Regions from separate parts of the Frondihabitans sp. 762G35 genome, predicted to be linked through region 1. Evidence: predicted binding sites of a transcription regulator. Region 1 holds the regulator's gene; each other region holds the start of a gene.
What was found. The regulator HrcA, encoded in region 1, represses chaperone genes, less so after heat shock. The targets are predictions, from matches to a motif close to TTNGCACTCGNNNNNNNCGAGTGCNAA.
Positions count from the first base shown of each region.

Region 1 (4,297 bases):
CCGGCGACGAGCTCCGCGGGGTGCGACGCAGCGACTACGCATCGCAGGCGGTCGCCGAGGTGGCCTCCGCCCGAGCCGTCCTCGAGCGGGCCGGCCTCCCCGAGCGTCCCGTCTCCACCGTCTTCTTCGGAGGCGGAACACCGACCCTCCTTCCGGCGTCCGATCTCGCCGCGATGCTCACTTCCGTCCGCGACGCGTGGGGCCTGTCGAACACCGCCGAGGTGACGACCGAGGCGAACCCCGACTCCGTCGACCGCGCCTACCTCGACGAGCTCCGCGAGGCGGGATTCACCCGCGTCAGCTTCGGCATGCAGTCGGCCGTGCCGCACGTGCTCGCCACCCTCGAACGCACGCACGACCCGGCCCGTGTTCCGCTCGTCGTCCGGTGGGCCCGCGAGGCCGGGCTCGACGTCAGCCTCGACCTGATCTACGGCACACCCGGCGAATCCCTCGACGACTGGCGCGCGTCGCTCGAAGCGGCTCTCGCGGAGGGGCCGGATCACCTGTCGGCCTACTCGCTCATCGTCGAGGAGGGCACGAAGCTCGCCCGGCAGATCCGGCGGGGTGAGGTGGCGCGGCCCGACGACGACACGGCGGCCGACATGTACGAGCTCGCCGACGCTCTCCTGGCGGAGGCCGGGTACTCCTGGTACGAGGTGAGCAACTGGGCCCGTGGCGACGCGCACGCCTCGCGGCACAATCTGGCGTACTGGCAGGGGCACGACTGGTGGGGCGTCGGTCCCGGTGCTCACAGCCACGTCGGCGGAGTGCGCTGGTGGAACGTGAAGCACCCCGCGGCGTACGCGGAGCGGATCCTGGCCGGGGTCTCGCCCGCGGCGGGCCGCGAGACGCTCGACGACGAGACCCGGGCGACGGAGCGCATCCTGCTTGCCGTCCGCGTGCGCGACGAACTGCGCGTCGACGAACTCGACGACGCGGGGCGATCGAGCGTCGCCGGCCTCATCGCCGACGGTCTCGTGGAGGGCCGCGAGGCGATCGCCGGGACGATCCGGCTCACGCTCCGCGGGCGGCTCCTCGCCGACGCGGTCGTGCGTCGCCTCCTCGGCGACTGAGCGACCGCTTCGACGTCGCGGCTAGCTCTTGAAGAACTCGATCGACAGCGGGTACTTGGAGTAGCGGCCCTGGTTCGCGGCGATCGCCGCCATGATCGAGAAGACGATCGTCACCACCCAGACGGCGAGGTCGATGAGCAATCCGATACCGACCACCGACAGGATCGTCCCGACCACGTAGCCGATCAGCATCGTCAGCTGGAAGTTCAGCGCGACCCGCGTGTGCTCCTTGATGAAGGGGCCCCGATCGCGCAGCACGAAGTAGCCGATGATCGCCGGCACGAAGCTGAAGAAGATCCCACCGATGTGGATCAGGGTGGACCAGAGCTTCTCGTCCTCCGGGCGGAGCGGAGGCGCCTGGTAGCCGCCGCCGTAGGGCTCTCCCGGGGCTCCCGGGCCGTTCGGCTGTCGTTCCGACCCGAGGGGATCACCCTGCGGGGGAGGGGGAGGTGTATCGGTCATTCGAGTGCCACCAATCGTCCCGGTCGTGCCGCCTGCCCGACCGGCGGGTGTGCCGATCGAGGTGGCGAATCGGCGCCGAGCATATCGGTCGTGAGGGCTCCGCGCCAGAGTGATTCGTCCCGAGTGGAGTACGATTGGCAGTCTTATCGATGGAGTGCCAGCGTCGAGGTCAGGGAGGTGCGCGTGGTCAGCGAACGAGGTCTCGAAGTCCTGCGTGTCATCGTGCACGACTACGTCGAGTCGCGCGAGCCCGTGGGCTCGAAGTCGATCGTCGACCGGCACCAGTTCGGGGTCTCCGCGGCCACGATCCGCAACGACATGGCCCTCCTCGAGGAGGAGGAGCTGATCGCCGCCCCGCACACGTCGTCGGGTCGCGTGCCGACCGACAAGGGCTACCGCCTGTTCGTGAACCACCTCGCCGACCTCCGCCCTCTCACTGCGGCGCAGCGCACGGCCATCGAGACCTTCCTCGGCAACTCGTCCGACCTCGACGAGGTCCTCTCGCGGACCGTCCGGCTCCTGTCGCAGCTCACCAACCAGGTCGCCCTCGTCCAGTACCCGACCTTCTCGCACGCCTCCGTCCGACACGTCGAGCTCGTGCGCCTGAGCGGGACGAGGGTGATGACCGTCCTGATCACCGACTCCGGTCAGGTCGAGCAGCGCGTGGTCGAGGCTCCGGCCGACGTCGACGAGGCGTTCCTCGGCGAGCTGCGGGCCAAGGTCAACGCGCTGGTCGGCGGAGCGCTGCTCGGCGAGGCGGCGCAGCGGTTGGGAGACCTGCCGGGGATGTTCCGTCCGGAGCGGCACGACTTCGTCCGTGCCGTCACCGCGGGACTGCAGGAGCAGGTCGCCGCCGGTCGACAGGAACGCCTCGTCATGGCCGGGGCCGCGAACCTCGTGCTCACCGAGGACGACTTCTCGGGCTCGCTCTTCCCCGTCCTGGAGGCCATCGAGGAGCAGGTGACTCTGCTCCGCCTGTTCGGCGAGATGCGCGCGGGCGAGGTCGATGTCGTGGCGTCCATCGGCCGGGAGAACGAGTCGTTCGGCCTCTCGCAGACCTCGGTGGTGGCGTCCGGCTACACCGCGAACGGGGGCGAGATCGCCCGACTCGGCGTCCTCGGCCCGACGCGGATGGACTACTCCAGCAACATGGCCGCGGTCCGCGCGGTCGCCCGATACCTCAGCGGCCTCCTCGGCGACCGCTAGACGCCCGACGGGTCGGCGCCGCGCGGCCGTCCGCACGACATGCGCCGCGACCGCGCCCTCGACACCCGCAGACACGACACGCACGACAGCCCAACACACCACACCCCCAGACACGACACCGCCCGACACGACAAGAAGCAAGACGGAGACCAGTGGCAGATCACTACGACGTTCTCGGAGTCGACCGCAACGCGACCCCGGAGGAGATCAAGAAGGCGTACCGCAAGCTCGCGCGCGAGCTGCACCCCGACGTCAACCCCAGCTCGGACGCCTCCGAGCGGTTCAAGGACGTCACGCACGCCTACGACGTCCTCAGCGATCCCCAGCAGCGCCAGCGCTACGACGCCGGTCCGCAGGCGGGCTTCCCGGGCGGCGGAGCCGGCGGCTTCGGCGACATCTTCGACGCGTTCTTCGGCGGCGGCTCGCAGCAGCGCCAGGGCCCGCGTTCCCGGCGCGAGCGCGGTCAGGACGCCCTGCTCCGCCTGGAGGTCGAGCTGGAGGACGTCGTGTTCGGCGTCCAGCGCGACATCGAGGTCGACACGGCCGTTCTGTGCTCCACCTGCGAGGGGTCCTGCTGTGCGCCGGGTACCAGCCCGCAGACGTGCGACATCTGCGGTGGCTCGGGCCAGATCCAGCGCACCGTGCGGTCGCTCCTCGGCAACGTGGTCACCTCGAGCCCCTGCGGCACGTGCCGCGGCTACGGCACCGTCATCCCCAACCCCTGCCCGACCTGCCAGGGCCAGGGCCGCGTCCGCGCCCGTCGAACGATCCCGGTCGACATCCCGGCCGGTGTCGACACCGGGATCCGGCTGCAGATGCCGGGCCAGGGCGAAGTCGGCCCGGCCGGCGGCCCGAACGGCGACCTCTACCTCGAGGTCAAGGTGAAGCACCACGACGTCTACAGCCGCAACGGCGACGACCTCCTCGCGACGCTGGAGGTGCAGATGGCCGACGCCGTCCTCGGGACGTTGACGACGATCAAGACCCTCGACGGTGACGTCCAGGTCGAGGTGAAGCCCGGCACGCAGAGCGCCGACGTCATCACGATCCGCGAGCGGGGCATCACGAAGCTCCGCGGAACGGGTCGCGGCGACCTCAAGATCGGTGTGCAGGTAGTCACCCCCACCAAGCTCAATCACCGGGAGCGGGAGCTGATGGAGAAGTTCGCCTCGGGTCGCAAGCACGACAAGCCGCAGCTCTCGCAGTTCCAGCAGGGGCTGTTCGGCAAGCTCCGCGACCGGTTCCTCAACTTCTGATCGTGGCCCACTTCTATCTCGTCGACGACCTGGAGACGACGGCCGTCGGCTCCGACGTCGTCGTGACCGGGCAGGAGGCGCGGCACGCCGTCACGGTGAGCCGCGTCCGCCCGGGCGAGGTGCTCCGGGTCGGGAACGGCCGGGGCCTCGTGGTCGAGGGGGAGGTGCGGGAGGCGTCGGGGGAGCGGCTCGTGCTGACCGTGGGGCAGGTCGCCGAGCATCCTGCGCCCCCGCGTCGTCTCGTGCTCGTGCAGGCGCTGGCGAAGGGCGACCGCGACGAGCTGGCCGTCCAGGCCGCCA
Region 1 is NZ_CP014619.1:1,731,808-1,736,104, reverse strand. Features, by position in the region: gene hemW (radical SAM family heme chaperone HemW) at 1-1,073, shown strand, start outside; gene AS850_RS08355 (DUF4870 domain-containing protein) at 1,095-1,535, opposite strand; gene hrcA (heat-inducible transcriptional repressor HrcA) at 1,719-2,741, shown strand; gene dnaJ (molecular chaperone DnaJ) at 2,894-3,997, shown strand; gene AS850_RS08340 (16S rRNA (uracil(1498)-N(3))-methyltransferase) at 4,000-4,297, shown strand, end outside.

Region 2 (4,297 bases), 1.2 Mb from region 1:
CGACGGCCTGGACGCCCTCGTCCGCGCCGCACCCGCGGGAGCCGTCCCCGTGGTGATCACCTCCGGCACGCTGGTCTACCTCCCGGGGGCGCGGCGGCAGGCCTTCGTCGACCGGGTGGGGGCGCTCGGCGTGCGGTGGATCTCGTACGAGAAGACGGGACTGCTGGAGGGGGTCCAGGCGACCCTCCCGGATCCTGCGATCGCCGACGGCTGGTTCGCGACCCTCGCTCTCGACGGGCGCGCGATCGCCGTCGGCGACGCGCACGGGACGCGGCTCCGCGCCCTCTGAGCGGCCACCGACCCCGACCGGGCGGCAAGTCGCGCGACGTGCGCCCGTCCTCCGTCGGCGAGCGGCCTCGCCGCCCTAGGATGTGCGGGACCGAAGGGCGATCGATGCGAGACGAGCAGGCGGGTGGACTCACCGAGCGTGAGCGCCGCATCCTCGATTTCGAGCAGGATGCCCCGGCCCTTCCCGCCCGGAAGGCCGTCGCCATCCGGAGCGAGCTGGGCCTCACGCCGCCTCGATACCAGCAACTCCTCGGTTCCCTCATAGAAAAACCCGATGCACTGGCGTACGCCCCGATGCTCGTCGGACGACTCCTCCGTCTCCGCGAGACCCGGGCGGACGCCCGACGGGCCCGTACCTTCGGGCACTCGACCCGCTGACCCACGGAAGACCGCACACCCATGGCCAAGTTCCCGCCCGATCGTTTCGACGGGGTCCCCGACTCCCTGCAGCGCGTCGGTGCGCACCGGTCCGGGAGGCGCTCGCACCACGGCCTCATCGTCTTCGCCTGGGCCGCTCTCGCCACGGGCCTGCTCGTGGGTGCGGGAGTGCTCGCCCTCAACGTGCTGAACAACGGCACGCAGTTCACCGCTGGCGGCGGCACCACGACCGGCGTCACCTCGCCGAAGCCGTCGGCCTCGGCGTCCACGCCCTCGTCGTCCTCCCCCTCCGCGTCGTCGCCCGCCGCCTCCTCGGCGCCGACGCCCTCGGTCACCCCGCTGACCGACCCGACCCAGATCGACTCGACCGTGACGAAGATCACCGTCCTCAACGGCACGACGACCAGGGGCCTCGCCGCCAACGCCGCGACGACGCTGCGGAACGGCGGCTGGGTCGTCGCCAGCCAGGGCAACACCACCTCGACGGCTCCGTCGTCGGTCGTCTACTACTCGACCACGGCGCCCGCGAACCAGTCGATCGCGCTCGGCATCGCGCAGAAGCTCGGGATCGCCAGCGTCCAGCCGAGCACGGCGTTCCCGAACGCGGCGGTCGCCGTCGTGCTGGGGCCCGACTACACGCTGAAGTAAGAGGCTCAGCCGGCCGGGTGTCGGGCCGCACGTGACGGTCAGGGGCGCGCCAGGTTACGGCCGTGTTAAAACCTGGCCCCGGGCATCCTGCGGGCCCGGTTTTTTCGTGACGGGGTACAGTTTTCGCCCCTCCGTGTCATTACTATCTGGAACCAGTCGCCTCAGCACCAGGGCTGGCGCCGCACGGAACACAGCAGGGAGTACGCAATGGCCAACGGAACCGTGAAGTGGTTCAACGCTGAAAAAGGCTACGGTTTCATCACCGTCGAGGGGGGCGGGCAGGATGTCTTCGTCCACTACTCGGCGATCGACATGAGCGGGTACAAGGTCCTCGAGGAGGGTCAGGCCGTCGTGTTCGAGGTCGGGACCGGCAACAAGGGGCCGCAGGCGGAGGGCGTCCGTCTCGCTTAGCCGATCACGCTCGTGGGAACGCCGTCCGGCCGAGCCGGGCGGCGTTCCTTCATGCCCGGTGCGTGTTCGCTCCGCGTCCGGCGCGGGTGCCGCGAGTGCGCCCGTCGTCACTTGCACTCGCCTCGGCAGAGTGCCAGAATCAATTGGCACTCTCTACGAGTGAGTGCCAAAGCTACTGCCGGAGCCTTTGCTCCACGACGTCCGACGTCCGGGAGGGACGAAAAACCACATGGCTAAGATCATTGCTTTTGACGAAGAGGCCCGCCGCGGCCTCGAGCGCGGCCTGAACATTCTCGCCGACGCTGTGAAGGTCACACTCGGCCCGCGCGGCCGCAACGTCGTTCTGGAGAAGAAGTGGGGCGCCCCCACGATCACCAACGACGGTGTCTCCATCGCCAAGGAGATCGAGCTCGACGACCCCTACGAGAAGATCGGCGCCGAGCTGGTCAAAGAGGTCGCGAAGAAGACCGACGACGTCGCCGGTGACGGCACGACGACGGCCACCGTCCTCGCCCAGGCTCTCGTCCGCGAGGGTCTCCGCAACGTCGCCGCCGGCGCCGACCCGATCAGCCTGAAGCGCGGCATCGAGAAGGCCGTCGCGGCCGTCTCCGCGCAGCTGCTCGAGAACGCCAAGGAGATCGAGACGAAGGACGAGATCGCCGCCACCGCGTCGATCTCCGCCGCCGACCCCACCATCGGCGCGCTCATCGCCGAGGCCATCGACAAGGTCGGCAAGGAGGGTGTCGTCACCGTCGAGGAGTCGAACACCTTCGGCACCGAGCTCGAGCTCACCGAGGGCATGCGCTTCGACAAGGGCTACCTGTCGCAGTACTTCGTGACCGACCCCGAGCGGCAGGAAGCCGTCTTCGAAGACGCCTACATCCTGATCGTCAACTCGAAGATCTCGAACATCAAGGATCTCCTGCCGATCGTCGACAAGGTCATCCAGTCGGGCAAGCAGCTCCTCATCATCGCCGAGGACGTCGACGGAGAGGCTCTCGCGACCCTCGTCGTCAACAAGATCCGCGGCATCTTCAAGTCGGTCGCCGTCAAGGCCCCCGGCTTCGGTGACCGTCGCAAGGCTCAGCTCCAGGACATCGCCATCCTCACCGGTGGTCAGGTCATCGCCGAGGAGGTCGGTCTCAAGCTCGAGAACGCCACCCTCGACCTCCTGGGCCGTGCCCGCAAGGTCATCATCACCAAGGACGAGACGACCATCGTCGAGGGTGCTGGCGACGAGGAGCAGATCGCCGGCCGCGTCCGTCAGATCCGCTCCGAGATCGAGAACACCGACTCCGACTACGACCGCGAGAAGCTCCAGGAGCGCCTCGCGAAGCTGGCCGGTGGCGTCGCCGTCATCAAGGCCGGCGCTGCGACCGAGGTCGAGCTGAAGGAGCGCAAGCACCGCATCGAGGACGCCGTTCGCAACGCGAAGGCCGCCGTCGAAGAGGGCATCGTCGCCGGTGGTGGCGTCGCCCTGATCCAGGCCGGCAAGACCGCTCTCGCCACGCTCGAGCTCGAGGGCGACGAGGCGACGGGTGCGAACATCGTCCGCGTCGCCATCGACGCGCCGCTCAAGCAGATCGCCTTCAACGCGGGCATGGAGCCCGGCGTCGTCGCCGACAAGGTCCGCAACCTGCCCGTCGGCTGGGGCCTCAACGCCGCCACCGGCGAGTACGTCGACATGCTGGCCGCCGGCATCATCGACCCCGCCAAGGTGACGCGCTCCGCTCTGCAGAACGCCGCGTCGATCGCCGGCCTCTTCCTCACCACCGAGGTCGTCGTCGCCGACAAGCCCGAGAAGGTCCAGGCTCCGGCCGGCGACCCGTCGGGCGGCATGGACTTCTAAGTCCGAGCTGATGCGTGAAGGCCGGTTCCCCCTCGGGGGAGCCGGCTTTTCGCGTGTGCGCTGGGGGTGCGTGCGGTGGGGCGGGCAGGGTGGCCGGCGCGGGCACGGGGTGCGCGCCGTAACTCAGGAAGTCGGGGCGGGGCATCCTGCGGTGCGTGCCGGTGGCGGAGGTTCTTCCTGCATCACGTGCTGCGCAGGAGCTATGTTCCTGAGTTGTGTTGCCGCGTCCTGCGGTGGGTGTGCGTGCGGGACGGGGGTGGCGATGTTGCTTCGGCAGGAAGTCTGGGCCGGGCATCCTGCGTTGCGTGCCCGCGAGAGCGGTCTTTCCTGCATGGAGCGTCTCGCAGGAGCCGCGCTCCTGCGTTGTGGCGCGGAGGTCCTGCTTTACGGGCGGGCGCGTCGGGCGGTGAGACCGCGTCGCCCGCATCGCACGGATGCGCGGCACGGGGGCGGGGCGGTGGCGGGAACGTCGCTTCGGCAGGAAGTCTGGGCCGGGCATCCTGCGGTGCGTGCCGGTGGGGGAGGTTCTTCCTTCGTTAGGTGCTGTGCAGGAGCTGTGTTCCTGCGTTGTGTCGCGGGGGCCCTGTCTTACGGGCGGGCGCGTTATCCGGCGGCACCGCGTCGTCGGCATCGCGCGCGTGCGGCACGGGGGTGGCCCTGGCGTCCGGGATGTTGCTTCGGCAGGAAGTCGGGGCGGGGCATCCTGCAGTGCGTGCCGGTGGG
Region 2 is NZ_CP014619.1:496,298-500,594, forward strand. Features, by position in the region: gene AS850_RS02445 (DUF2332 domain-containing protein) at 1-289, shown strand, start outside; gene AS850_RS02450 (DUF3263 domain-containing protein) at 394-666, shown strand; gene AS850_RS02455 (LytR C-terminal domain-containing protein) at 688-1,314, shown strand; gene AS850_RS02460 (cold-shock protein) at 1,522-1,725, shown strand; gene groL (chaperonin GroEL) at 1,955-3,574, shown strand.
Region 2: groL (chaperonin GroEL) is a predicted target of HrcA. The motif match lies at 1,869-1,895, and genes of this name have one in related genera.

Region 3 (4,297 bases), 1.4 Mb from region 1:
TCCGAACCGGGTAGTAGGGTCGTCGGCACGAGGCAGTGCGTTCCGAACCGATCCGGAGCCGGGCCCGCGGGTCCCCACCAGGCCCGACCCCAGACACAGAAGCGGAGTGCGACACATGTCCGACCAGACGCCCCACGACCCGTCGGCGACGCCCCCGTCGAACGACGCGTGGACGCAGCCGAACGACGGCGCCCCCGGCGCAGCACCGCACAACGCGGGGCAGGATGCTCCCGCCGAGCAGCCGCCCGCCTACGGCCAGCCGCCGGCCTACGGCCAGCAGGAGCAGCCGCGGTACGGCGAGCAGCACCCGGGCGGCCAGCAGTCGCCCGCGCCGCAGACGTACGGCCAGAACGCCTCCGGGCAGCAGCCTTACGCGCAGCAGACGTACGGCCAGAACGCCTCCGGCCAGCAGCCCTACGGCCAGAACCCGTACGCGCAGCAGCAGTACGGCCAGAATCCCTACGCGCAGCAGCCGTACGGCCAGAACCCCCACGCGCAGCAGGGAGCCGGCCCCTACCCCGGCAGCCGCAGCGCGCTGGCCATCGTGTCGATGATCCTCGGGATCGTCGGCGTCGCCTTCGGCTTCGCCGTCACCTTCGGTCTCCTGCCGATCGCCGCCGTCGTCACGGGCTTCATCGCCCGCAGCCGGATCAAGCGCTACCAGCAGCAGGGCTCCGGTATGGCGCTCGCCGGCATCATCACCGGCTTCGTCGGCGTCGCCTTCACGATCGGCTTTATCGCCTTCTACGCCGTGATCTTCGCGAACGCCTTCAACTCCGGCGACTTCTCCGACTCGGGCACGGGCACCTACAACCCGTGATCCCTCGCGGCCGTGTCCCGTTCCTCCGCAGCCCGCTGGTGCTCGCGGCGCTGTTCTACGGGCTCGGCCGGTCGCGACCGGGGCCCGAGGGTCGCAGGAGCCGCGTGGCCGGCCTCGTCATCGCGGCCGTCTGGCTCGGGGCCGTCGCCGTCACGGGCCTGGTGGTCGTCGGGACGATCGTGCTCCTCGGCCTCGTCGCCCTGCACTGAGCCGCACCCCCTCCCGGCTGAGCCGCACCCCCGCGCGGGACAGCGCACCCCGCATCGAGAGGGTGCACCGCGGCGGAAGGGGGTGCCGCTCGGCCCGGAGCCGCTAGAACGCCACGCGCTCGGCCAGGATCGCCGTGTGACGACCGGCCACGCGGGTCAGGATCAGCGTCGCCTCGTTCGAGCCCTGCAGCTGCAGCTTCTTCCGGAACGCCGCGGGATCGACGTCCACGCCCCGCTTCTTGATCTCGACGCGTCCGATGCCGCGCCGCTTCAACTCCTGCCGGAGCTTCCGCTCGTCGAGCGGGAACGTCTCGACGACCCGGAAGCACTGAGCGAACGGCGTCTCGGCGGCGATGTCGGAGCTCAGGTAGGCGATGTCGCGGCTGATGGTCCGCGCCTCCAGCTGACGTCCCAGGTCGCCGATGAGCCGGGCCCGGATGACCGCGCCGTCGGGTTCGTAGAGGTACTCGCCGAGCGGGCCGACCTCGACGTCCTCGGAGTCGCCCGCCGCCGACAGCTCCGCCGGGCCGGAGGCACCGAGCACGAGGGCGGCCCGCCGGATGCCGGGGCGGGCGAGAGCGCCGAACCAGACGCCGACCTCCACGACCGATCGGTCGACGGAGATCCACTGGCACTCCGCGTCGTCCGGCAGGAGCTCGCGATCGATCCCCGGTCCGAGCTTCACGCCGGTCGGGAGCCGCTCGGCGAAGGCGAAGGCGGTGTCGAGCCCGGGGGACCAGTCCGCCGGGTCGCTCAACCGCGACGTGGAGGAGTGTCCGGAGGTGCGGCGCGCCGGGTCGAGGAAGACACCGTCCACGCCGTCGAGGTCGGCCTCCTCCGCCGTGCCGAGGCGCACCTCGGCGCTCTCCCACGGGGCGAGGTTGTAGGTCGCGATGGCCGCGGTCACCTCGTCGCGGTCGACGGCGACGACTCCGAGTTCGAGGGCCGCGAACGCGAGGGCGTCGCCGCCGATGCCGCAGCCGAGGTCGGCCACCCGGGAGAGGCCGGCGCGACGGAAGCGCCCCGCGTGCGTCGAGGCGACCGCGAGGCGCGTCGCCTGCTCGAGGCCCGCCTCCGTGAAGAGCATCCGGGCGGCGAAATCGCCGAACTTGGCTCGCCCCTTCGACCGGAGGCGCGCCTGGCCGAGGACGGCGGAGACGAGTTCGGGCGAATGGCCGGCCCGCCGGAGCCGCGACACCTGCCCCACCACGTCCTCCTTCGCGTCGAAGGGCGGCAGGGAGTCCAGCAGCGACAGCCCCTCGGTGGTGAGCAGTCGGCGGAGCTCGGCGGATTCCATGGGTCCATCGTCGCACCCCGGGGATTGGCACTCGGATTGACCGAGTGCCAACCACGCCCTAGAGTTGATCTGGCACTCGCACGCGTGTAGTGCCAACCAGATGTTTCGTCTGAAATCGACCAGAAGCACAGTCGCAGCTTGTGAGAAAGAAGAGGTCAACCGTGTCGGTCAACATCAAGCCGCTCGAAGATCGCATCGTCATCCGTCAGGTCGAGGCCGAGCAGACCACTGCCTCGGGCCTCGTCATCCCTGACACCGCCAAGGAGAAGCCCCAGGAGGGCGAAGTCGTGGCCGTCGGGCCGGGGCGCATCGACGACAACGGCAACCGCGTTCCCCTCGACGTCGCCGTCGGAGACAAGGTCATCTACTCGAAGTACGGCGGGACCGAGGTGAAGTACTCGGGCGAAGACCTCCTGGTCCTCTCGGCCCGCGACGTCCTCGCCGTCATCGTCCACTAGTCCCCGGGCTGGTCGGTCACGACCGCAGGTCCACGAAGGCCCCCTCCCGTCAGGGAGGGGGCCTTCGTGCGTCGTGGCAGGAGGCTGCGGGTCGGTGGCGGTCGCGGCACCGGCCCCGGGCATCCTGCGCGGCTAGGCTTTCGAGGTGACGCAGCCCACCCCGACGACCGACAGCCCGACACCCGACACCTCGGCCCGCACCGGCGTCCTCTCCGCACTCGGCGCCTACGCGCTCTGGGGCGTCCTCCCCGTCTACTTCCTGCTCCTCGCGCCCTCCGGAGCGGTGGAGGTCGTCGCCTGGCGGATCCTCTGGTCGCTGATCTTCTGCGGGATCCTCCTCGCCGTGACGCGCGGCTTCCGCCGGTTCGCAACGCTCCTGCGCGACCGTCGTCTCGTCGGCACGATGGGCCTCGCCGGCGCGTTCATCGTCGTCAACTGGACCACCTTCATCTTCGCGACGCTGTCGGGGCACGTCGTCGAGGCCTCGCTCGGGTACTTCATCAACCCCGTCGTCACGGTGCTGCTCGGCGTGCTCGTCCTGCGGGAGCGGCTCCGGGTCGCGCAGTGGATCGCCGTCGGCCTCAGCGTCGTGGCCATCGTCGTGATCGCCCTGGGCTACGGGCAGTTCCCGTGGATCTCGCTCCTGCTGGCCTTCTCCTTCGGGTTCTACGGCCTGATCAAGAAGCGCGTCGGGGGTCGACTGGGCGCCGTCGACGGGCTCACCCTCGAGACCCTGCTGCTCTCGCCGGTCGCCGTGATCGCCCTCGTCGTCACGGGCGCGACGTCCGGGCTCGTCTTCGGCACGGCGGGGACGGGCCAGGCTCTCGCGGTGATCGGCACGGGCGTCATCACCGCCGTGCCGCTCCTGCTCTTCGCCGGCGCCGCTCGTCGCCTGCGGCTCTCGACGCTCGGTCTCACGCAGTACCTCGCCCCGATCCTGCAGCTCGTCGTGGGTGTCGCGGTGCTCCACGAGCCCATGTCCACCGGACGGTGGATCGGCTTCGGGCTGATCTGGGTGGCACTCGCGATCCTCAGCGCCGACGCCCTCCGGGCCTCACGCCCACCCCGTCCGGCCCGGAAGGGGCGCCCGCGCGACTCGGCGGATACATCACGAATTGCTAACGAAACCCCATCTTGATGCCCGCAACACACGGGTGAAACATTCGACCAATAGGTTCAGACCCATTCAACGGTAGGACGGCACGCCATCGTGTCGCCGCATCACCGCCGTCACGAAAGGGTTCCACGGATGATCAGATCCATCACCGCCCTCAAGGTCCTCGCGGTCGCCGGAGCAGCAACAGTGCTCCTGGCCGCGTGTTCCGCGGGTGGCTCCACCTCTCCCTCGGGTTCGGCGTCGCCCAGCGCGTCGAAGAAGACCGACCCTGCAGCCAGCTGCAAGGCCCCGTCGACACCGTCCACCGAGGCCATGAAGATCGGCACCCTGCTGCCGCTCACCGGGTCGCTGGCCTACCTCGGCCCGCCCGCCGTCGCGGGTGCGGGTCTCGCCCTC
Region 3 is NZ_CP014619.1:339,033-343,329, forward strand. Features, by position in the region: gene AS850_RS16975 (DUF4190 domain-containing protein) at 116-820, shown strand; gene AS850_RS01720 (hypothetical protein) at 817-1,029, shown strand; gene AS850_RS01725 (class I SAM-dependent methyltransferase) at 1,133-2,326, opposite strand; gene groES (co-chaperone GroES) at 2,488-2,784, shown strand; gene rarD (EamA family transporter RarD) at 2,930-3,922, shown strand; gene AS850_RS01740 (ABC transporter substrate-binding protein) at 4,034-4,297, shown strand, end outside.
Region 3: groES (co-chaperone GroES) is a predicted target of HrcA. The motif match lies at 2,351-2,377, and genes of this name have one in related genera.